3 regions of the Saliniramus fredricksonii genome follow, and region 1 is predicted to be linked to each of the others. Evidence: predicted binding sites of a transcription regulator. Region 1 holds the regulator's gene; each other region holds the start of a gene.
What was found. Region 1 encodes PhoB, which activates phosphate uptake and scavenging genes when phosphate is short. Its sites were predicted from a motif close to TGTCATNNANCTGTCAT; they were not measured.
Positions count from the first base shown of each region.

Region 2: a site for PhoB is predicted at 1,801-1,817, ahead of ugpB (sn-glycerol-3-phosphate ABC transporter substrate-binding protein UgpB). Genes of this name have one in related genera too.
Region 3: a site for PhoB is predicted at 3,265-3,281, ahead of GA0071312_RS04130 (ArsJ-associated glyceraldehyde-3-phosphate dehydrogenase). Genes of this name have one in related genera too.

Region 1 covers NZ_FMBM01000002.1:1,503,046-1,508,217, forward strand. The annotation lists gene pstA (phosphate ABC transporter permease PstA) at 1-645, shown strand, start outside; gene pstB (phosphate ABC transporter ATP-binding protein PstB) at 783-1,553, shown strand; gene phoU (phosphate signaling complex protein PhoU) at 1,585-2,301, shown strand; gene phoB (phosphate regulon transcriptional regulator PhoB) at 2,378-3,061, shown strand; gene GA0071312_RS13455 (peptidoglycan-binding domain-containing protein) at 3,585-4,703, shown strand; gene GA0071312_RS13460 (Glu/Leu/Phe/Val family dehydrogenase) at 4,717-5,172, opposite strand, start outside.
Region 2 covers NZ_FMBM01000002.1:374,712-379,883, forward strand. The annotation lists gene GA0071312_RS08360 (MFS transporter) at 1-513, shown strand, start outside; gene GA0071312_RS08365 (ArgP/LysG family DNA-binding transcriptional regulator) at 633-1,538, opposite strand; gene ugpB (sn-glycerol-3-phosphate ABC transporter substrate-binding protein UgpB) at 1,884-3,209, shown strand; gene ugpA (sn-glycerol-3-phosphate ABC transporter permease UgpA) at 3,317-4,198, shown strand; gene ugpE (sn-glycerol-3-phosphate ABC transporter permease UgpE) at 4,209-5,057, shown strand; gene GA0071312_RS08385 (sn-glycerol-3-phosphate import ATP-binding protein UgpC) at 5,072-5,172, shown strand, end outside.
Region 3 covers NZ_FMBM01000001.1:912,286-917,457, forward strand. The annotation lists gene phnC (phosphonate ABC transporter ATP-binding protein) at 1-293, opposite strand, end outside; gene phnD (phosphate/phosphite/phosphonate ABC transporter substrate-binding protein) at 364-1,314, opposite strand; gene GA0071312_RS04120 (DMT family transporter) at 1,454-2,338, opposite strand; gene GA0071312_RS04125 (M55 family metallopeptidase) at 2,348-3,145, opposite strand; gene GA0071312_RS04130 (ArsJ-associated glyceraldehyde-3-phosphate dehydrogenase) at 3,369-4,415, shown strand; gene arsJ (organoarsenical effux MFS transporter ArsJ) at 4,418-5,172, shown strand, end outside.

The sequences.
Region 1 (5,172 bases):
TTCGCCCTGCTCGTCTGCTTCATTCTGAGTTTTCCGATCGGCATTGCTGCGGCAGTCTATCTGGAGGAATTCGCGCCGAAGAATCGCTGGACCGACGTGATCGAGGTCAACATCAACAATCTCGCGGCCGTGCCGTCGATCGTCTTCGGCCTGCTCGGCCTCGCCGTCTTCCTCGGCTGGTTCGGTCTGCCGCGCTCGGCGCCGCTGGTCGGCGGGATGGTGCTCTCCCTGATGACCCTGCCCACGATCATCATCGCTACCCGCGCGGCCCTCAAGGCGGTCCCGCCGTCGATCCGCGAAGCGGCGCTCGGCGTGGGCGCCTCGAAGCACGAGGTGGTGATGCATCACGTGCTGCCGCTGGCCCTTCCGGGCATCCTGACCGGCACCATCATCGGTCTGGCCCAGGCGCTGGGCGAGACCGCCCCGCTGCTGCTCATCGGCATGAATGCCTTCATCACCAGCCCGCCGGGTGGCCTGCTGGAATCATCGACCGCGCTGCCGACGCAGATCTACATCTGGGCCGACAGCCCGGAACGCGGCTTCGTCTCGCGAACTTCCGCCGGTATTCTGGTCCTTATGGGCTTTCTGATCACAATGAACGCGATCGCCGTCTATCTGCGACAGCGCATCGAACGCACCTGGTGAACCCGTTTTTCGAGGACCCTGCCATGACTGCCACAGCCGCTACCGCCGCCGCATCAGCCGCCACTGCCGCAGCCATCGCTCCTGCGCCGCAGCCCGAATCCTCCGGGGATGCACCCATCAGGACGGTGCGATCGCCGATGCCGAATCGGGCGAGGACGAAGATCGAGACCAAGGGTGTCGATGTCTTCTATGGTCAGAAACAGGCGATCTTCGACGTGTCGCTGGACATTCCCGAGAAGGCCGTCACGGCCTTCATCGGTCCGTCCGGCTGCGGCAAGTCAACCTTCCTGCGGTGCATCAACCGCATGAACGACACCATCGACATTGCGCGGGTGACCGGGCGCATCGCCATCGACGAGCGCGACATCTATGATCCCGACCTGGACGTCGTGGAGTTGCGTGCGCGGGTCGGCATGGTCTTCCAGAAGCCGAATCCGTTTCCGAAATCGATCTTCGAGAACATCGCCTATGGGCCGCGCATTCATGGCCTGGCCCGCAGCAAGACCGATTTCGAGGAGATCGTCGAGGGCAGCCTGCGACGCGCAGGCCTTTTCGAGGAGGTGAAGGACCGGCTTCAGGAGCCCGGCACCGGACTGTCTGGCGGCCAGCAGCAGCGCTTGTGCATCGCGCGCGCCATTGCCGTGAATCCCGACGTCATCCTCATGGATGAGCCGTGCTCGGCGCTCGATCCGATCGCAACGGCGCGCGTCGAAGAACTGATCGACGAGCTGCGGACGAACTACACCATCGTCATGGTGACACATTCCATGCAGCAGGCGGCCCGCGTCTCGCAGAAGACGGCCTTCTTCCATCTCGGCTATCTCGTCGAGGAAGGGCCGACCGAGGGGATTTTCACGAGCCCCCGCGAGAAGCGGACGCAGGATTACATTACGGGCCGTTTCGGCTGAACCGCACAACGATTTGCAGGAGAACCCGAACATGGTCGATCATACCGTTTCCTCTTTCGATGATGAATTGCAGGGCCTGCGTTCGGCCATCATGGAGATGGGCGGGATCGCGGAAAAGATGCTGCTCGATGCCACCACCGCATTGGTGCGCCGCGACGTCAACCAGGCCCAGGCCGTGGTCGCCATGGATGACCGCCTTGACGATCTGCAGCGCCAGATCGAGGAGCGCGCCATCCTCACCATCGCCAAGCGCCAGCCCCTGGCGGTGGATCTGCGCGAGGTGATCTCCGCCATCCGCATCGCCAGCGATATCGAGCGTATCGGTGACATGGCCAAGAATATCGGTAAGCGCACGCTGGCCGTCTCCGGCCAGTTCGAGCCGCAGAAGGTGGTGCTCGGTGTCAACCGGATGAGCGAACTTGTCCAGGCGCAGCTCAAGGATGCCCTCGATGCCTATACCCAGGGCAATCTCGAGGCGGCGATGGATGTCTGGGAGCGCGACGAAGCGACGGATGCGCTCTATACCTCGCTGTTTCGCGAATTGCTCACCTACATGATGGAAGATCCGCGCAACATCTCCTTCTGCACGCATCTGCTCTTCTGCGCCAAGAATGTGGAACGTATTGGCGACCACACCACCAATATCGCGGAGACGGTGCATTACCTCGTCAAGGGCGAACCGCTGACGGCCGAGCGCCCGAAGAAGGATCGTACCTCCCTCGAGCATGTCGAACATACGGGCAAGTGAGTTGCGCCTGCCCCCCCTGCCCCGCATGAAGCAACCGGCGGCGCCCGTACGTGCCGCAGCATGAGGCGATGACACGATGTCGACGAAGGTTCTGGTGGTCGAGGACGAGGAAGCGCTGACCCTGCTCCTGCGCTACAATCTCGAAGCGGAAGGCTACGAGGTCGATTGCGTGATGCGTGGTGACGACGCGGAAATCAGACTCAAGGAACATGTGCCGGATATCGCCATCGTGGACTGGATGCTGCCCGGGATTTCCGGCATCGAGCTTTGCAGGCGTATCCGGGCATGGGAAAACACGCGCCGCCTGCCGGTGATCATGCTCACCGCGCGCGGCGAGGAAGGCGACCGTGTGCGCGGTCTCGCAACAGGCGCCGACGATTATATCGTCAAGCCGTTTTCCGTTCCGGAATTCGTCGCCCGTGTGAAAGCGCTGCTGCGCCGCACTGATCCCAACCTGCTGACCGACAAGCTGGTCGCCGGCGATATCGAGCTCGACCGCGACAGCCGCCGCGTGCGCCGCAACGGCACCGAACTGCATCTCGGCCCGACGGAATTCCGCTTGCTCGAATTCCTGATGCGCACGCCCGGGCGCGTCTTCACCCGCGAGCAGCTGCTCGACAATGTCTGGGGGCGCGACGTCTATATCGACGAGCGTACCGTCGATGTCCATGTCGGGCGTCTGCGCAAGGCCGTCAAGGCGCAATCGGGTTCAGATCCGATCCGCACCGTGCGCGGCGCGGGCTATGCCTTTGAGGGGTGATTCGTCGACGTTCATCACGATAATTTTTTATCGGAATATTATTTTTGGTTGTCGCCACGACGTTTTGATTGCATAATTTCATCGAAATATTCCTTAGAATGTGTCTCCGGATCCGTTTGTGCGGTCAACCGGGTCTGCACGATTTACAAACCTCAAGCCGGATCCCGCCGCATGCCTGACGGGATACTGAGCCCCGCATGAGCTACCGGGAGGTATTATGACGAAATCCATACAGATCCTGGTGGGCACGGCTTGCCTCCTCGCAACTGCGCTAAGCAATCAGGCGCGCGCCGATGAGAGCTGCAACATCGGGGCCCATTCGGTCGAATCGTTTTCGCAGGAATACTTCGTCAATCCCCAGGCGCGCCACGTATCCCCGTTACTCGCGCTCGAAACCATGCTCGAGAACGGCTGTCGCGATGAGGATGAATTCGCGCGGGTGATCGAAATTTATCTGGATGACCGCGTCGCAGATTTGTATCAGCGTGACGATCCGAAAGCCTGGAGGGTCGATCATATCTGGATGCTGATCGGCATCGAGATGCTGATGCTCGGCCACGAGGCGCCCTTGCGTGCATTTCTCGATACGGCAAGGGCCGATGCGGAATCGGGCGACCCCGGCGCGATGACCGCCTTTGCCTATCTCGGCCGCTACCAGACCGAGCACTGGGACTGGACCGATCAGTTCAGGGCTCACCAGCAGAATTATCCGCAGAGCATCGCTCATTTTGGTCTGGAGGAGTGGAGTGAGCGGGATGCTCATCCGATCCGCAGCATTGCGCCACGTTTGCGCAACGAAGCCGACGCGTTTGTCGAACGCGCCTCGCAGGCCGGATTCGCACCGGCCCACGTGATTCATCTGGCCGGCCAGCGCCCGGCGAGCTTCACACCATGTAAGACGAGGTCCAGCATCGGGGGTGCCGGCCTCTTCGGCATGTCCGACGATCCTGATGCCGACGACACCCCCACCAACCGCTTTTTCAAGTCCTTTGTCGATCTGCCTGATCGCGAACGGGTCGCGCGTGATCTGATGGATTGGTCGCGTGACGTGATCAGAGCGGGCATCACCGGCGGCGAGACCGGTACGCTGACGCCCGACATGGAGGCCGCAACCAATGTTGCCAAGGCTTATGCAGAGATCAGGTCCAACTGCGCCTTGTCCATCGAAAACGGCACGCTTGATTTCGGAGTCGAAGACCGCGATGAGGCCGCAACCGGCATGCATCACGCAGTGGCCGCGCCGGGTATCCGGTACCAATGGGAGCCTGCCCTCGTCTACGCGTTATTCGTCGATCAATACTACGACAGCCCCGACCGGCACTACGCCGCCGCGCGGATTCTGCAGGCGGGTGGTTACATTGAGTCCCTTGATTTTCATAATGAGCGCGTGGACGCCGTCATCGGAACGTTTTCACGCGAGACCGTGCGGGAGGCGCAGCGCATCATGGCCGAATACGGCTACTACACTGCGGCAATCGACGGAATTCCCGGACCGAATTTCCGCAATGGCCTGATGCAATGGAATGATGAATGCCGCTTAGATTTCGGCGAGAACCCGCAGAAGTGCCTGCGGCTCGGGCCCGCCCTTCTCGATCACGAATGGGTGCATCCGTTCCTCGGAGATGTCGCGCAGTTGCGCTGATCAGGCGGCGGACTCACCGCCCCGCCGCGTCCAGCCGTCTTTCGGCGAAGCGCATGGCGATGTGATGCGGCGAGACGCGCTCCGCTTCCGCTTCGGCGAGGATCGCGGCGATGTTCGCGTCGAGCTGGTGCATGCGCCCGGCTATCCAGTCGGGATCGGCGACACCGGCGATCTCACGTGAGACGCTGATGATGCCGCCGGCATTGATGGCGAAATCGGGCACGTAGAGAATACCGCGCGCGTGCAGCCTGTCCGCATCGGCGATGTCCTCCAGCTGGTTGTTGGCGGCACCCGCAACGATGGCGACGCGCAGAGCGGGGATGCTGCGCGCATTCAGCACCGCCCCCAGCGCGCAGGGCGCGAACACGTCCGCCTCAACGGAGAGGACAGCCTCCGCAGCGCAAGCCGTCGCGCCGAATTCCGAGACGGCGCGCTCGACCCGAGCGGCGTCGATATCGCTGACGATGAG
Region 2 (5,172 bases), 1.1 Mb from region 1:
GGGATTCTGAGTCTTCTGATACCGATACTTGTGAAGGATCACCTCAATGCCGGCCCTTCTGCACTCGGTGTATTGTGGGGCGTTGTGGCGATGGGTACGATTCTTGGCGCTGCGGTGAGCATTCGCCTCACGACCGAGCGGCGGGAACGGGACATGTTGCTGGCGTGGCTGGGTTACGGGATCCTGATCGGCGCACTCTTCTTGCCCAGCCATTTTATTGCAGTTCTCGCAATCGGGTTTGTCCTTGGCGCCGTTGGCGCTGTGGCGGACGTGCTCTTTGCCACGCTGATTCAGGAGCGCATGCCCAAGGAGCACGTCTCGAAAACGTTTGCTGCGTTTTCGACCTTTGCCAATGTCGGCGAGGCGCTGTCGGCGCCGGCTCTCGCCCTGATGACGACCTGGTTCGGGATCGGTGCCGCCTTCGCGCTCGGGGCATCGTTCCCTATCATTGCTGCGCTGGGAGGATTCGTCGTTCTGAGGCGAAGAGTTTCCGGTACCTCGTTGAAATCGTAGGGGTCGCTGCGACCCTGTGAAGCCGCCGTGCCCATCCGAAGTCCTGGATAAGCACTGCGGGATCTCGCAGGCATTGCATGCGATCTCATTTCAGGCCCGCGGGCTGACGGAATGCCGCTCTAAATTGAGGTTGTGCGCGTCAGGGTATCTGACGCCACCCGTCTGACAACTTTTGTGAGATTGGCCAATGCTCCACCTGCATTTGCCGGGTAATGCCAGTATACGGGCGCTGTAATGCTCACATTATCGCAAAACCTGACCAGCCGCCCGCTTTCCAGATAGGGGGCAGACTGTAGAATCGGGACCACAGACCATCCGACATTGCCGTTGAGTGCCCGAAATATGTCATGTGAGGATGGAACAGTAACGTATTTGAGCAAAATATCCCTACCGAAGACTTTTTTGGCCCATTGAAGTGGGATCATTCCTCTTCCACAAGAACGAAAGCAGATTATTTTAGAAATTGTATCTTCAGAAAAATTCTTGTGCAGGAAATATTTTTCATAGACATCAATTGAACAAACAGCATGGTATTCAATTTCTCCGATTAGCAAAGATTTATATCCACATATGTCAAATTTATTTTCAGTTATTGCGGCAATTGTGAGGCAATTTTTTAGTAGCTCATCTGCATATTCCCCACTTGCAGGAATTATTTCAATGTTTAGAGAAATATGTTTTCGCAAATAATTGCATATTGCGTCGATAAACCATAGCGATAAATGATCGGCACTGACAACGATTTTAAGATTTCCATCCGTATCCGAGTTGTGAATTTTGAGGCGTCCAAATAATTCCTTCTCTAATACTTTTACTTGGGTCGTATGTTTGACCAGCAGCGCCCCGAGCGGTGTCAATTGTCCTTTCGCACCGCGCACCAGCACTTTGCCACACACTTTCGCTTCCAGTGCCTTGATTCGTTGCGAGATCGCCGATGGCGTCATATTCAGATGCGCTGCCGCACGCTCGTAAGAACCTTCTCTATTGACTGCGGCAAGTGCTAATAGTGATCGATAGTCAAGCATTCGTCATGTTCCCACAATCAATCGCCTGTACATGCCCGCAAGAGGGCGGGCGAATTTTGCGGATCCGTTGCAATTTCGATTACTTAAAGTAGTAAACTTCGCTCGAAAAGACAACCTAAAATTTTATTAAGGTCGGCTAAGCGTGCTTGATGTCTTACGATGTAGAATAATCTGGCAAGATTCTGGCATTTATGCTCGGCTAGGAATGTACTAGACAGACTCTGAATTAAATTTAGCCGACTTCAATTAATTACTTTGTCTTTGTCATATTTCTGAAATCAAACGCAGTCATCACGCTGCATGACGCAGGCTCCCCTGCGTAAATTATGTATTTCGGAGCGAAACATGACCTTCACCCGCACGCTTCTGGCCGCCTCGACGGCCATGATCCTCGTCGCCGGCGCCACGAGCGCACAGGCCCAACCGGTCGAGATCGATTTCTGGCACGCCATGGGCGGCGAGCTGGGTGACCGCACCCAGGAAGTCGTCGATGGCTTCAACGCCAGCCAGAACGAATTCCGCGTCAACGCCGTCTATCGCGGCAACTACACCGAGACGCTGACCTCCGCCATCGCCGCCTTCCGCGCCGGGGAACAGCCGAATCTGGTCCAGGTCTTCGAAGTCGGCACGGCCTCGATGATGGCCGCCGAAGGGGCGATCTATCCGGTTTATCAGCTCATGCAGGAGCACGGCCGCGACTGGGATCCCTCTGTCTATCTGCCCTCCGTGGTGGGCTATTACGCCGATCCCGACGGCAACATGCTGTCGATGCCCTTCAACTCCTCGACGCCGGTGATGTACTACAACCGCGACGCGATGGAAGCCGCCGGTCTCGATCCGGACGCGCCGCCCGCGACCTGGGGCGAACTCGCCGAGATGTCGCGCACCATCATCGAGGCCGGCGCTGCCGAATGCGGCTTCACCACGGGCTGGCAGTCCTGGGTGCAGCTCGAGAACTTCTCCGCACTCCATAATGTGCCGTTTGCCACCAATGCCAACGGTTTCGAGGGTCTCGACACGGAATTCGCCTTCAACAGCGATCTCCACAAGCGCCATATCGCCAACATGCAGGAATGGCAGGGTGAAGATGTGTTTCGCTATGCCGGGCGCCGCTCCGATTCCGCGCCCGCCTTCTACAATGGCGAATGCGCCTTCTACATGAACTCCTCCGCCGCACAGGCCGGTGTCGAGGCCAATACCGAATTCGATTTCGGTGTGGCCATGCTGCCCTATTACGACGATGTCGCGGGTGCGCCGCAGAATTCCATCATCGGCGGTGCCACGCTCTGGGTGCTCAACGGGCATAGCGACGAGGAAAATGCGGCGACGGCGGCATTCTTCGATTATCTCAGCCAGGCCGAAGTCCAGGCCGACTGGCACCAGGTCACCGGCTACCTGCCGATCACCATGGCTGCCTTCGAGCTCTCGCAGGAGCAGGGCTTCTACGAGGCCAATCCGGGCACGGATACCTCGATCCTGCAGATGACCCTGAACGAGCCGACCGAGCATTCGCGCGGCCTGCGTCTGGGCAATTTCGTGCAGATCCGCGACATCATCAACGAAGAGCTCGAGGAAGTCTGGTCGGGCAACAAGTCCGCGCAGGAAGCGCTCGACGATGCCGCTCGTCGTGGCGACGACCTGCTGCGTCAGTTCGAAGCCGACAATTCCTGACACCTTCCGACAGTGTCACGCGTCTGATGGACGCCGGTCCCTGAGGCCGGCGTCCTCGTCCGTCCCGGCCGGCGCCGTATACGATCTTTCTCTGAAACGGATCCCCCATGCACAAGCGGGTGACTTTCGCAGGTTTCGGCTTTCCGCTGGCCCTGCTCGCGCCTCAGCTCCTGATTACGCTGATCTTCTTCATCTGGCCGGCTGCGCAGGCACTCTACCAGTCGGTTCTGCGCCAGGATGCGTTCGGCCTGCGCACGACCTTCGTCGGTCTGCAGAATTTCCAGCGGCTGTTTGCCGATCCGCTCTATCTCTCGTCCTTCCAGGTGACGACCGTCTTCAGCGTCGCCGTCACCTTTTCCGGGCTCGCCATCGCGCTCCTGCTCGCGAGCATGGCCGATCGGGCGATCAAGGGGGCGAGCGGCTATAAAACCCTGCTGATCCTGCCCTATGCGGTGGCGCCGGCGATCGCGGGGGTGTTGTGGTGGTTCATGTTCAACCCGTCCATCGGCATTTTCGCCTATATGGCGCGGGGGCTGGGCTATGACTGGAACCACCAGATCAATGGCAATGACGCGCTGGTTCTGGTGACCATCGCGGCGGTCTGGAAGCAGATCAGCTACAATTTCCTGTTCTTCCTCGCCGGGCTGCAGGCGATCCCGAAATCGCTCATGGAGGCTGCCGCGATCGACGGCGCAAGCCCCTGGAAGAGGTTCTGGTCGATCACCTTTCCGCTGCTCTCGCCCACCACCTTCTTCCTGCTCGTGGTGAATGTCGTCTACGCCTTCTTCGACACCTTCGGCGTGATCCATGCGACCACCGGCGGCGGGCCGGGCCAGGCGACGAACATCCTCGTCTACAAGGTCTACACGGACGGTTTCGTCGGGCTGAACCTCGGGTCCTCCGCTGCACAGAGCGTCATCCTGATGGGCATCGTCATCGCACTTACCACCATCCAGTTCCGCTATGTCGAGCGGCGGGTCCAGTATTGAGAGGGCCGTCATGGTCGAAAATCGTCCCTGGCTGACGTTCACCCGTCACGCCGTGCTCAGTTTCGGCGTCCTGCTGGTTCTCTTCCCGGTCTGGATCGCCTTCGTGGCCTCGACGCATGAAGGCAGCGCGCTGATGCGGGGCGTGATGCCGCTCTGGCCGGGTGACCGGCTGATCGAGAATTACCGCGCCATCCTGACCGACGGCATGCGCCAGGCCGGTGGTGTGCCGGTGGCGCTGATGATGCTGAATTCGCTGATCATGGCGCTCGCCATCGCCATCGGCAAGATTGCGATCTCGCTGATCTCGGCCTTCGCGGTGGTCTATTTCCGCTTTCCCTTCCGGATGCTGTGCTTCTGGATCATCTTCATCACCCTGATGCTGCCGGTCGAGGTCCGCATCCTGCCGACTTTCGAGGTGGTGGCCAATCTCGGCATGCTCAATTCCTATGCCGGGCTCTCGATCCCGCTGATCGCCTCGGCGACGGCAACCTTTCTCTTCCGGCAGTTCTTTCTCACCGTGCCGGACGAGCTCACCGAGGCCGCGCGGATGGACGGGGCGAGCCCGTTCCGGTTCTTCAAGGATATTCTCCTGCCGCTGTCGCGCACCAATATCGCGGCGATCTTCGTGATCATGTTCATCTACGGCTGGAACCAGTATCTCTGGCCGCTGCTCGTTACCACGGATGCTTCATACACGACCATCGTGATGGGCATCCAGCGCATGATCAACGTCGCCGATACGCAGCCGCAATGGCATCTTGCCATGGCGACGGCAACGCTCGCGCTCGCGCCCCCCGTCATCATCGTCGTCGTCATGCAGAGGCTGTTCGTCAAGGGCCTCGTCGAAACCGAGAAGTAAGGAAAGCCACGCCCATGTCCGAGATCATGATCCGGAATGTCGAGAAAAGCTACGGCGATACCAAGGTCATTCACGGTGTCTCCATCGACATCAATGACGGCGAGCTGATCGTCAT
Region 3 (5,172 bases), on a different contig from region 1:
TCCATCACGGTCAGGCGCTCGACCAGCGAATATTCCTGGAAGATCATGCCGATGCGGCGGCGTTGCCGGCGCAGTTCGGACTTGCCGAGCCGCACCAGATCGACATCACTGAGCACGACCTGACCGGCGCTCGGCTCTACCAGCCGGTTGATGCACCGGATCATGGTGGATTTGCCCGCGCCCGAAGGTCCGATGAGACCCATGATCTGGCCCTTGGGGATGGTCAGTGTCACGTCGCTGAGCGCGGCGTCGCCCGTTTTGTAGGTCTTCGTCAAGCCTTCGAGGTGCAGCATGGCGGCATCTTTCCAAAAAAGAGGCATGGGCGACAACCTGCCGCCCATGCTGGTTCTTGCAACGAAAGGTTCAGTTACATTCGTAGACGACGCCGTTGGCTTCATCAATGGTGCGGATCACCGCCCAGTCTTCCTGGAACGTGATCGGAATGAACTGGTCCTCACCGTTACGACCGAATTCCTCGGCCAGAGCAGAGCCTTCCCACTCGAAGCTGAAGAAGGCTTCCTGGATCTTTTCCTGCAGATCCGGGGCCAGGTTGTAGACCGTGCCGTAACCCGTGGTCGGGAAGGTCTGCGACTGATAGATCGTCACGAGCTGGTCTTCGCTGACGACGTCGCGGTCGATCATCCGGCCCTTGACCGAATTGGCGATCGAAGCGGCGATGTAGTCCTTGTTGGCGACGCCGAGGATCGAGCTGTCATGCGCACCCGAGAAGGTCGGCTCGAAATCGGTGCCGGCTTCCATGCCGAACTCGGCCATGAGGATGGCGGAGGGAGCCTTGAAGCCCGAATTGGAGGTCTCCGAGGTGAAGGCGAGCGTCTCGCCCCGAATGTCCTCGACTTCCTCGATGCCGGAGTCCGGATAGGTGATGATTTCCATCTCGTAACCGAAGGAGCCGTCTTCAGCCGCCATCATGGCGAAGGGACGGAAACCGGCGCAGGCCACGGCCAGCGGGTTCGAGCCGGTGTTGAAGCCGGCAACGTGCAGGCGACCGGCGCGCATGGCCTCGATCTGGGCGGCGTTCGACTGGACCGGGAAGAACTGGACGTTCTTGCCCGTCACTTCGGCCATGTGATCGAGAAAGCCCTGCCAGACTTCGGCATAGACAGCCGGATCTTCGACCGGCGTATAGGCGAAGATCAGCGTGTCCGGATCAATCCAGTCCGCAGAATCTTCCGGAATGTCGGCGATGAGATCGCCGTCATTGTCGACATAGCGGCTGCCGAGCTGGAATTCGGCCTGGGCGGGAAAGGCGACGGCGAGCGCGGCGAGCGCGGTCAGGGTTGCAAGTGCTTTCATAATTCTCCCCTAGGTGTTGGATGACGGCGTTGATAGCGGCTTTGGATGACAGTTGCATGACAGCCTGCCATGCGTGACGCTCTGGTCAGGAGCCGGCTCATGACCTTGCGCGATCAAGTGTCGTTGCGTCAGGCTCGATTCACGCGCCAGCCTGGCCGCCGCGTCGCTCGCGGTAGCTGATGTAGATCCCCGCACCGGCGATCACGCAGGCGCCCAGGATCGTATAACGATCCGGGAGCGTGCCGAAGGCGATGAAGGCGAGTGCGCCGGCCCAGACGATCTGGCCATAGGCATAAGGTGCGACCAGCGATGCGCTGGCATCGCGTAGGGCGAGGACCACGAGGCCGTGACCGGCGCTGGAGACGAGCCCCATCGCCAGCGCAACCCAGAGCTGGTCTGCCTGTGGCGCGACCCAGAAGAACGGTACGGCGAAGCTGGCGATGACGAAACCCACCAGGGCCGACCAGGCGAGCGTCGTCACCGGTGCGTCGCGCGCGCTGACATAGCGCGTGATCGTCCCCGCGATGGCCCAGGAGGTTGCCGCCAGCACGGGGAAGAGCGATGCGATCCGGAAGGCGTCGGTGCCCGGGCGCATCACGATCAGTACCCCGCAAAAGCCGATGACGGCCGCAGCCCAGCGTCGCCAGCCGACCACTTCATGCAGGAAGACGACGGCAAAAGCCGTCAGCAGGATCGGCAGGATGAAGAAGATCGCCGTCGCATCGGCCACCGGCAGAAACACGATGCCGCTCATGAAGAAGACCGCAGAGCCGAGCATGCCCAGTCCGCGGACGATCTGCAGACCGGGGCGCCGCGAGGCGAAGCCCTGCACGCCTCGGGTCGCGAGCAGAAAGCCCAGAATCAGCACTGCGAAGACAATGTAGCGCATCCAGGCGATCATCAGGGGCGGCAGTTCGGGGGTCAGCATCTTGGCGAAAACGTCGCCACAGGCGAAGAGCGCCGTACCGGCGACCATCGCGAGAATACCGCGCAGAGGATGGGTCGTGCTCGGTGCGACCGCCATCACGCCGTATCAGGTGAGGTAATTCAGGGCACGCAGGATCTCGAAATAATCCTGCGCAGGGAGGCGGATGGTGCGGTCGCCGAGATGTTCGGCACCGGGATACCAGCGATGGCGTTCGGCCAGCAGCGGGTCATTATAGGTAATCTCGAGCACCGGCGATTGCGGCACGGCGAGAAGCTGCCTCTCCCCGCTCCGCGAAAGCGCCTGCGCCGCGCCGGCCTCGATCGCCGCGCAGGCGCCGGCGGGGGTCATCGACAGGGTTGACTGGCCGTAACCCTGCTTGACCGCGCAACGCCCCACTTGCGGCGCCACGTCCGCGATCTCCGCCATCAGCCCGGCATCCCCGCTGACGAAGACCGTCGGCACGCCGAGCATGGCGCCTGCGAGCGCGTGGATCAGGAATTCCGAGGCGCGCCGCCCATCCAGGCGGATTTCGGCGGCAGCGAGGGAGAGTGTATGGGCGAGCGCATTCGCTTCCGATCCCGCCGCTGCGTGATAGCCGATCATCATCAGCGCATCGAAGCTTTCATCGAGCCCCTGCACCATGCACAGCGGATGGCCGGCCCAGGCACGTACGATGCGGATATCGGGGGGCAGCCGGTCGAGGATCAGATTGCGGCCCGAGGCGTGGGCGTCCTTGACGACGACCTCCGTCGCGCCTGCCGCGCGGGCACCCCGGATCGCGGCGAGTGCCTCGTTGGTCATGATCTCGCGGAATTCCGCGTAATCCGCATGCGTGCGCCGCGCCTCGTCCCAATGGGTGATGCCGGCGCAGCCCTCGATATCGACGCTGATGAAGACCTTCATGAAACAGCCCCCCGTTTCAGGCAGCATCGGCCTTGCGCAGGGCCCTGTCGAGCGGCGTGAACGCCGAAAGCCGGAAGGGGCGGATGCACATCGCCATCAGCAACCATCGGCACTCCGGCTGTCATCCGGATGTCACATGCACGCGTCATCGAACGCGCAGGCTCTTTCCATGAATATCGAAAAAGCCTATGCGAAGCATGAGATGGCAAGCGGAGGGACGATCATGCGCGTGGGCATCAACGGCATGGGGCGGATCGGGCGCCTGGTTCTGCGCGCGGCCCTGGGTGCGGCGGAGCGCCCGCAGGACGATCCGCGCCGCGACAACCGGCTCGACATCGTCCATGTCAACGAGATCAAGGGCGGGGCGGAGACGCTCGCGCATCTGATCGCCTTCGATTCGATGCAGGGCCGCTGGCGGTCCGAAATCGCCGGAGACGATGCGCAGGGCGTCATCAGCATCGATGGCAAGCGTATCGGCGTCTCGGCCCATGCCGCGCCCGCAGAAATCCCCTGGGGCGATCTCGGCGTCGATCTCGTCATCGAGGCCACCGGCAAGTTCCTGAAGCGGGAGACGCTGGAAGGCCATTTCGCGCGCGGCGCGAAACGCGTGCTGGTCGCGGCTCCCGTCAAGGACGGCTCGGCGCTCAATCTGGTGATGGGGATCAACGACCATCTCTATGATCCGGGCGAGCACCGCCTCGTCACGGCGGCATCGTGCACGACGAACTGCCTCGCTCCGGTGGTGAAGGTGGTGCATGAGGCGATCGGCATCCGCCACGGCCAGATCACCACGATCCACGATCCCACCAATACCAATCTCGTGGTGGACGGCGTCCACAAGGATCTGCGCCGCGCGCGCTCGGCCATGCTCTCGTTGCAGCCGACGACGACGGGTTCGGCCACTGCGATCGCGCTGATCTATCCCGAACTCGAAGGCAAGCTCGACGGTCATGCCGTGCGCGCTCCGGTGCTCAATGCCTCGCTGACCGATTGCGTCTTCGAGATGGCGCGCGAGACCAGCGCCGAGGAGATCAACGACCTGTTCGCCATCGCCGCTTCCGGCCCGCTCGCGGGGATTCTCGGCTTCGAGGCACGCCCGCTGGTCTCGATCGATTTCGCCGGTGACACCCGCTCCAGCATCATCGACGGGCCGTCCACGCTGGTCACCGACGGCACGCTGTTGAAGATCTATGCCTGGTACGACAACGAGATGGGCTTTTCCTGCCGCATGGTCGATCTCGCCTGCAAGATGCGTGAGGCCGGGATCTGAGCATGAAGACGGGCACCCGCAACTACGCCATCGTCACGGCCTCCTACTGGAGTTTCACGCTGACGGACGGCGCCCTGCGCATGCTGGTGCTGCTGCATTTCTTCAACCTCGGCTATTCTCCCTTCACCCTGGCCTTTCTCTTCCTGCTCTATGAAGCAGCCGGCGTCGTAGCGAATTTCGTCGGCGGCTGGCTCGCCACGCGATTCGGCATCACGCGGATGCTCAGCGTGGGGCTGGTGACGCAGATTACCGGCTTTCTCATCCTCTCCGCCGTCTCGCCGCAATGGAGTGTGGTGCTCTCCGTCGCCTGGGTGGTGGCGGCGCAGGGCGTGTGCGGTGTGGCCAAGGATCTGACCAAGACCGCCTCGAAATCCGCGATCAAGGTGGCGGAGGCCGAGGCCCGCGGTGAGGCGGGGGAGAGTCGGCTCTTCGCCTGGGTCGCCTGGTTCACCGGCTCCAAGAACGCCATGAAGGGTTTCGGTTTCTTCCTCGGCGGCCTGCTGCTCGAGACGCTGGGCTTCCGCCATGCGCTCTACGCCATGGCCGGCGCACTCGCCCTGGTGCTCGTCGCGGTGAGCCTGTCGCTTCCCGCCTTCATGGGCAAGGCGAAGGCGAGCGGGAGCGCCCGGGAGCTTTTCGGCAAGAGCCGCGCCATCAATCTGCTTGCGGCGGCGCGGGTGATGCTGTTTGGCGCGCGCGACGTCTGGTTCGTCGTCGGCTTGCCCGTCTTTCTCTATGCGTCCGGCTGGACCTTCAC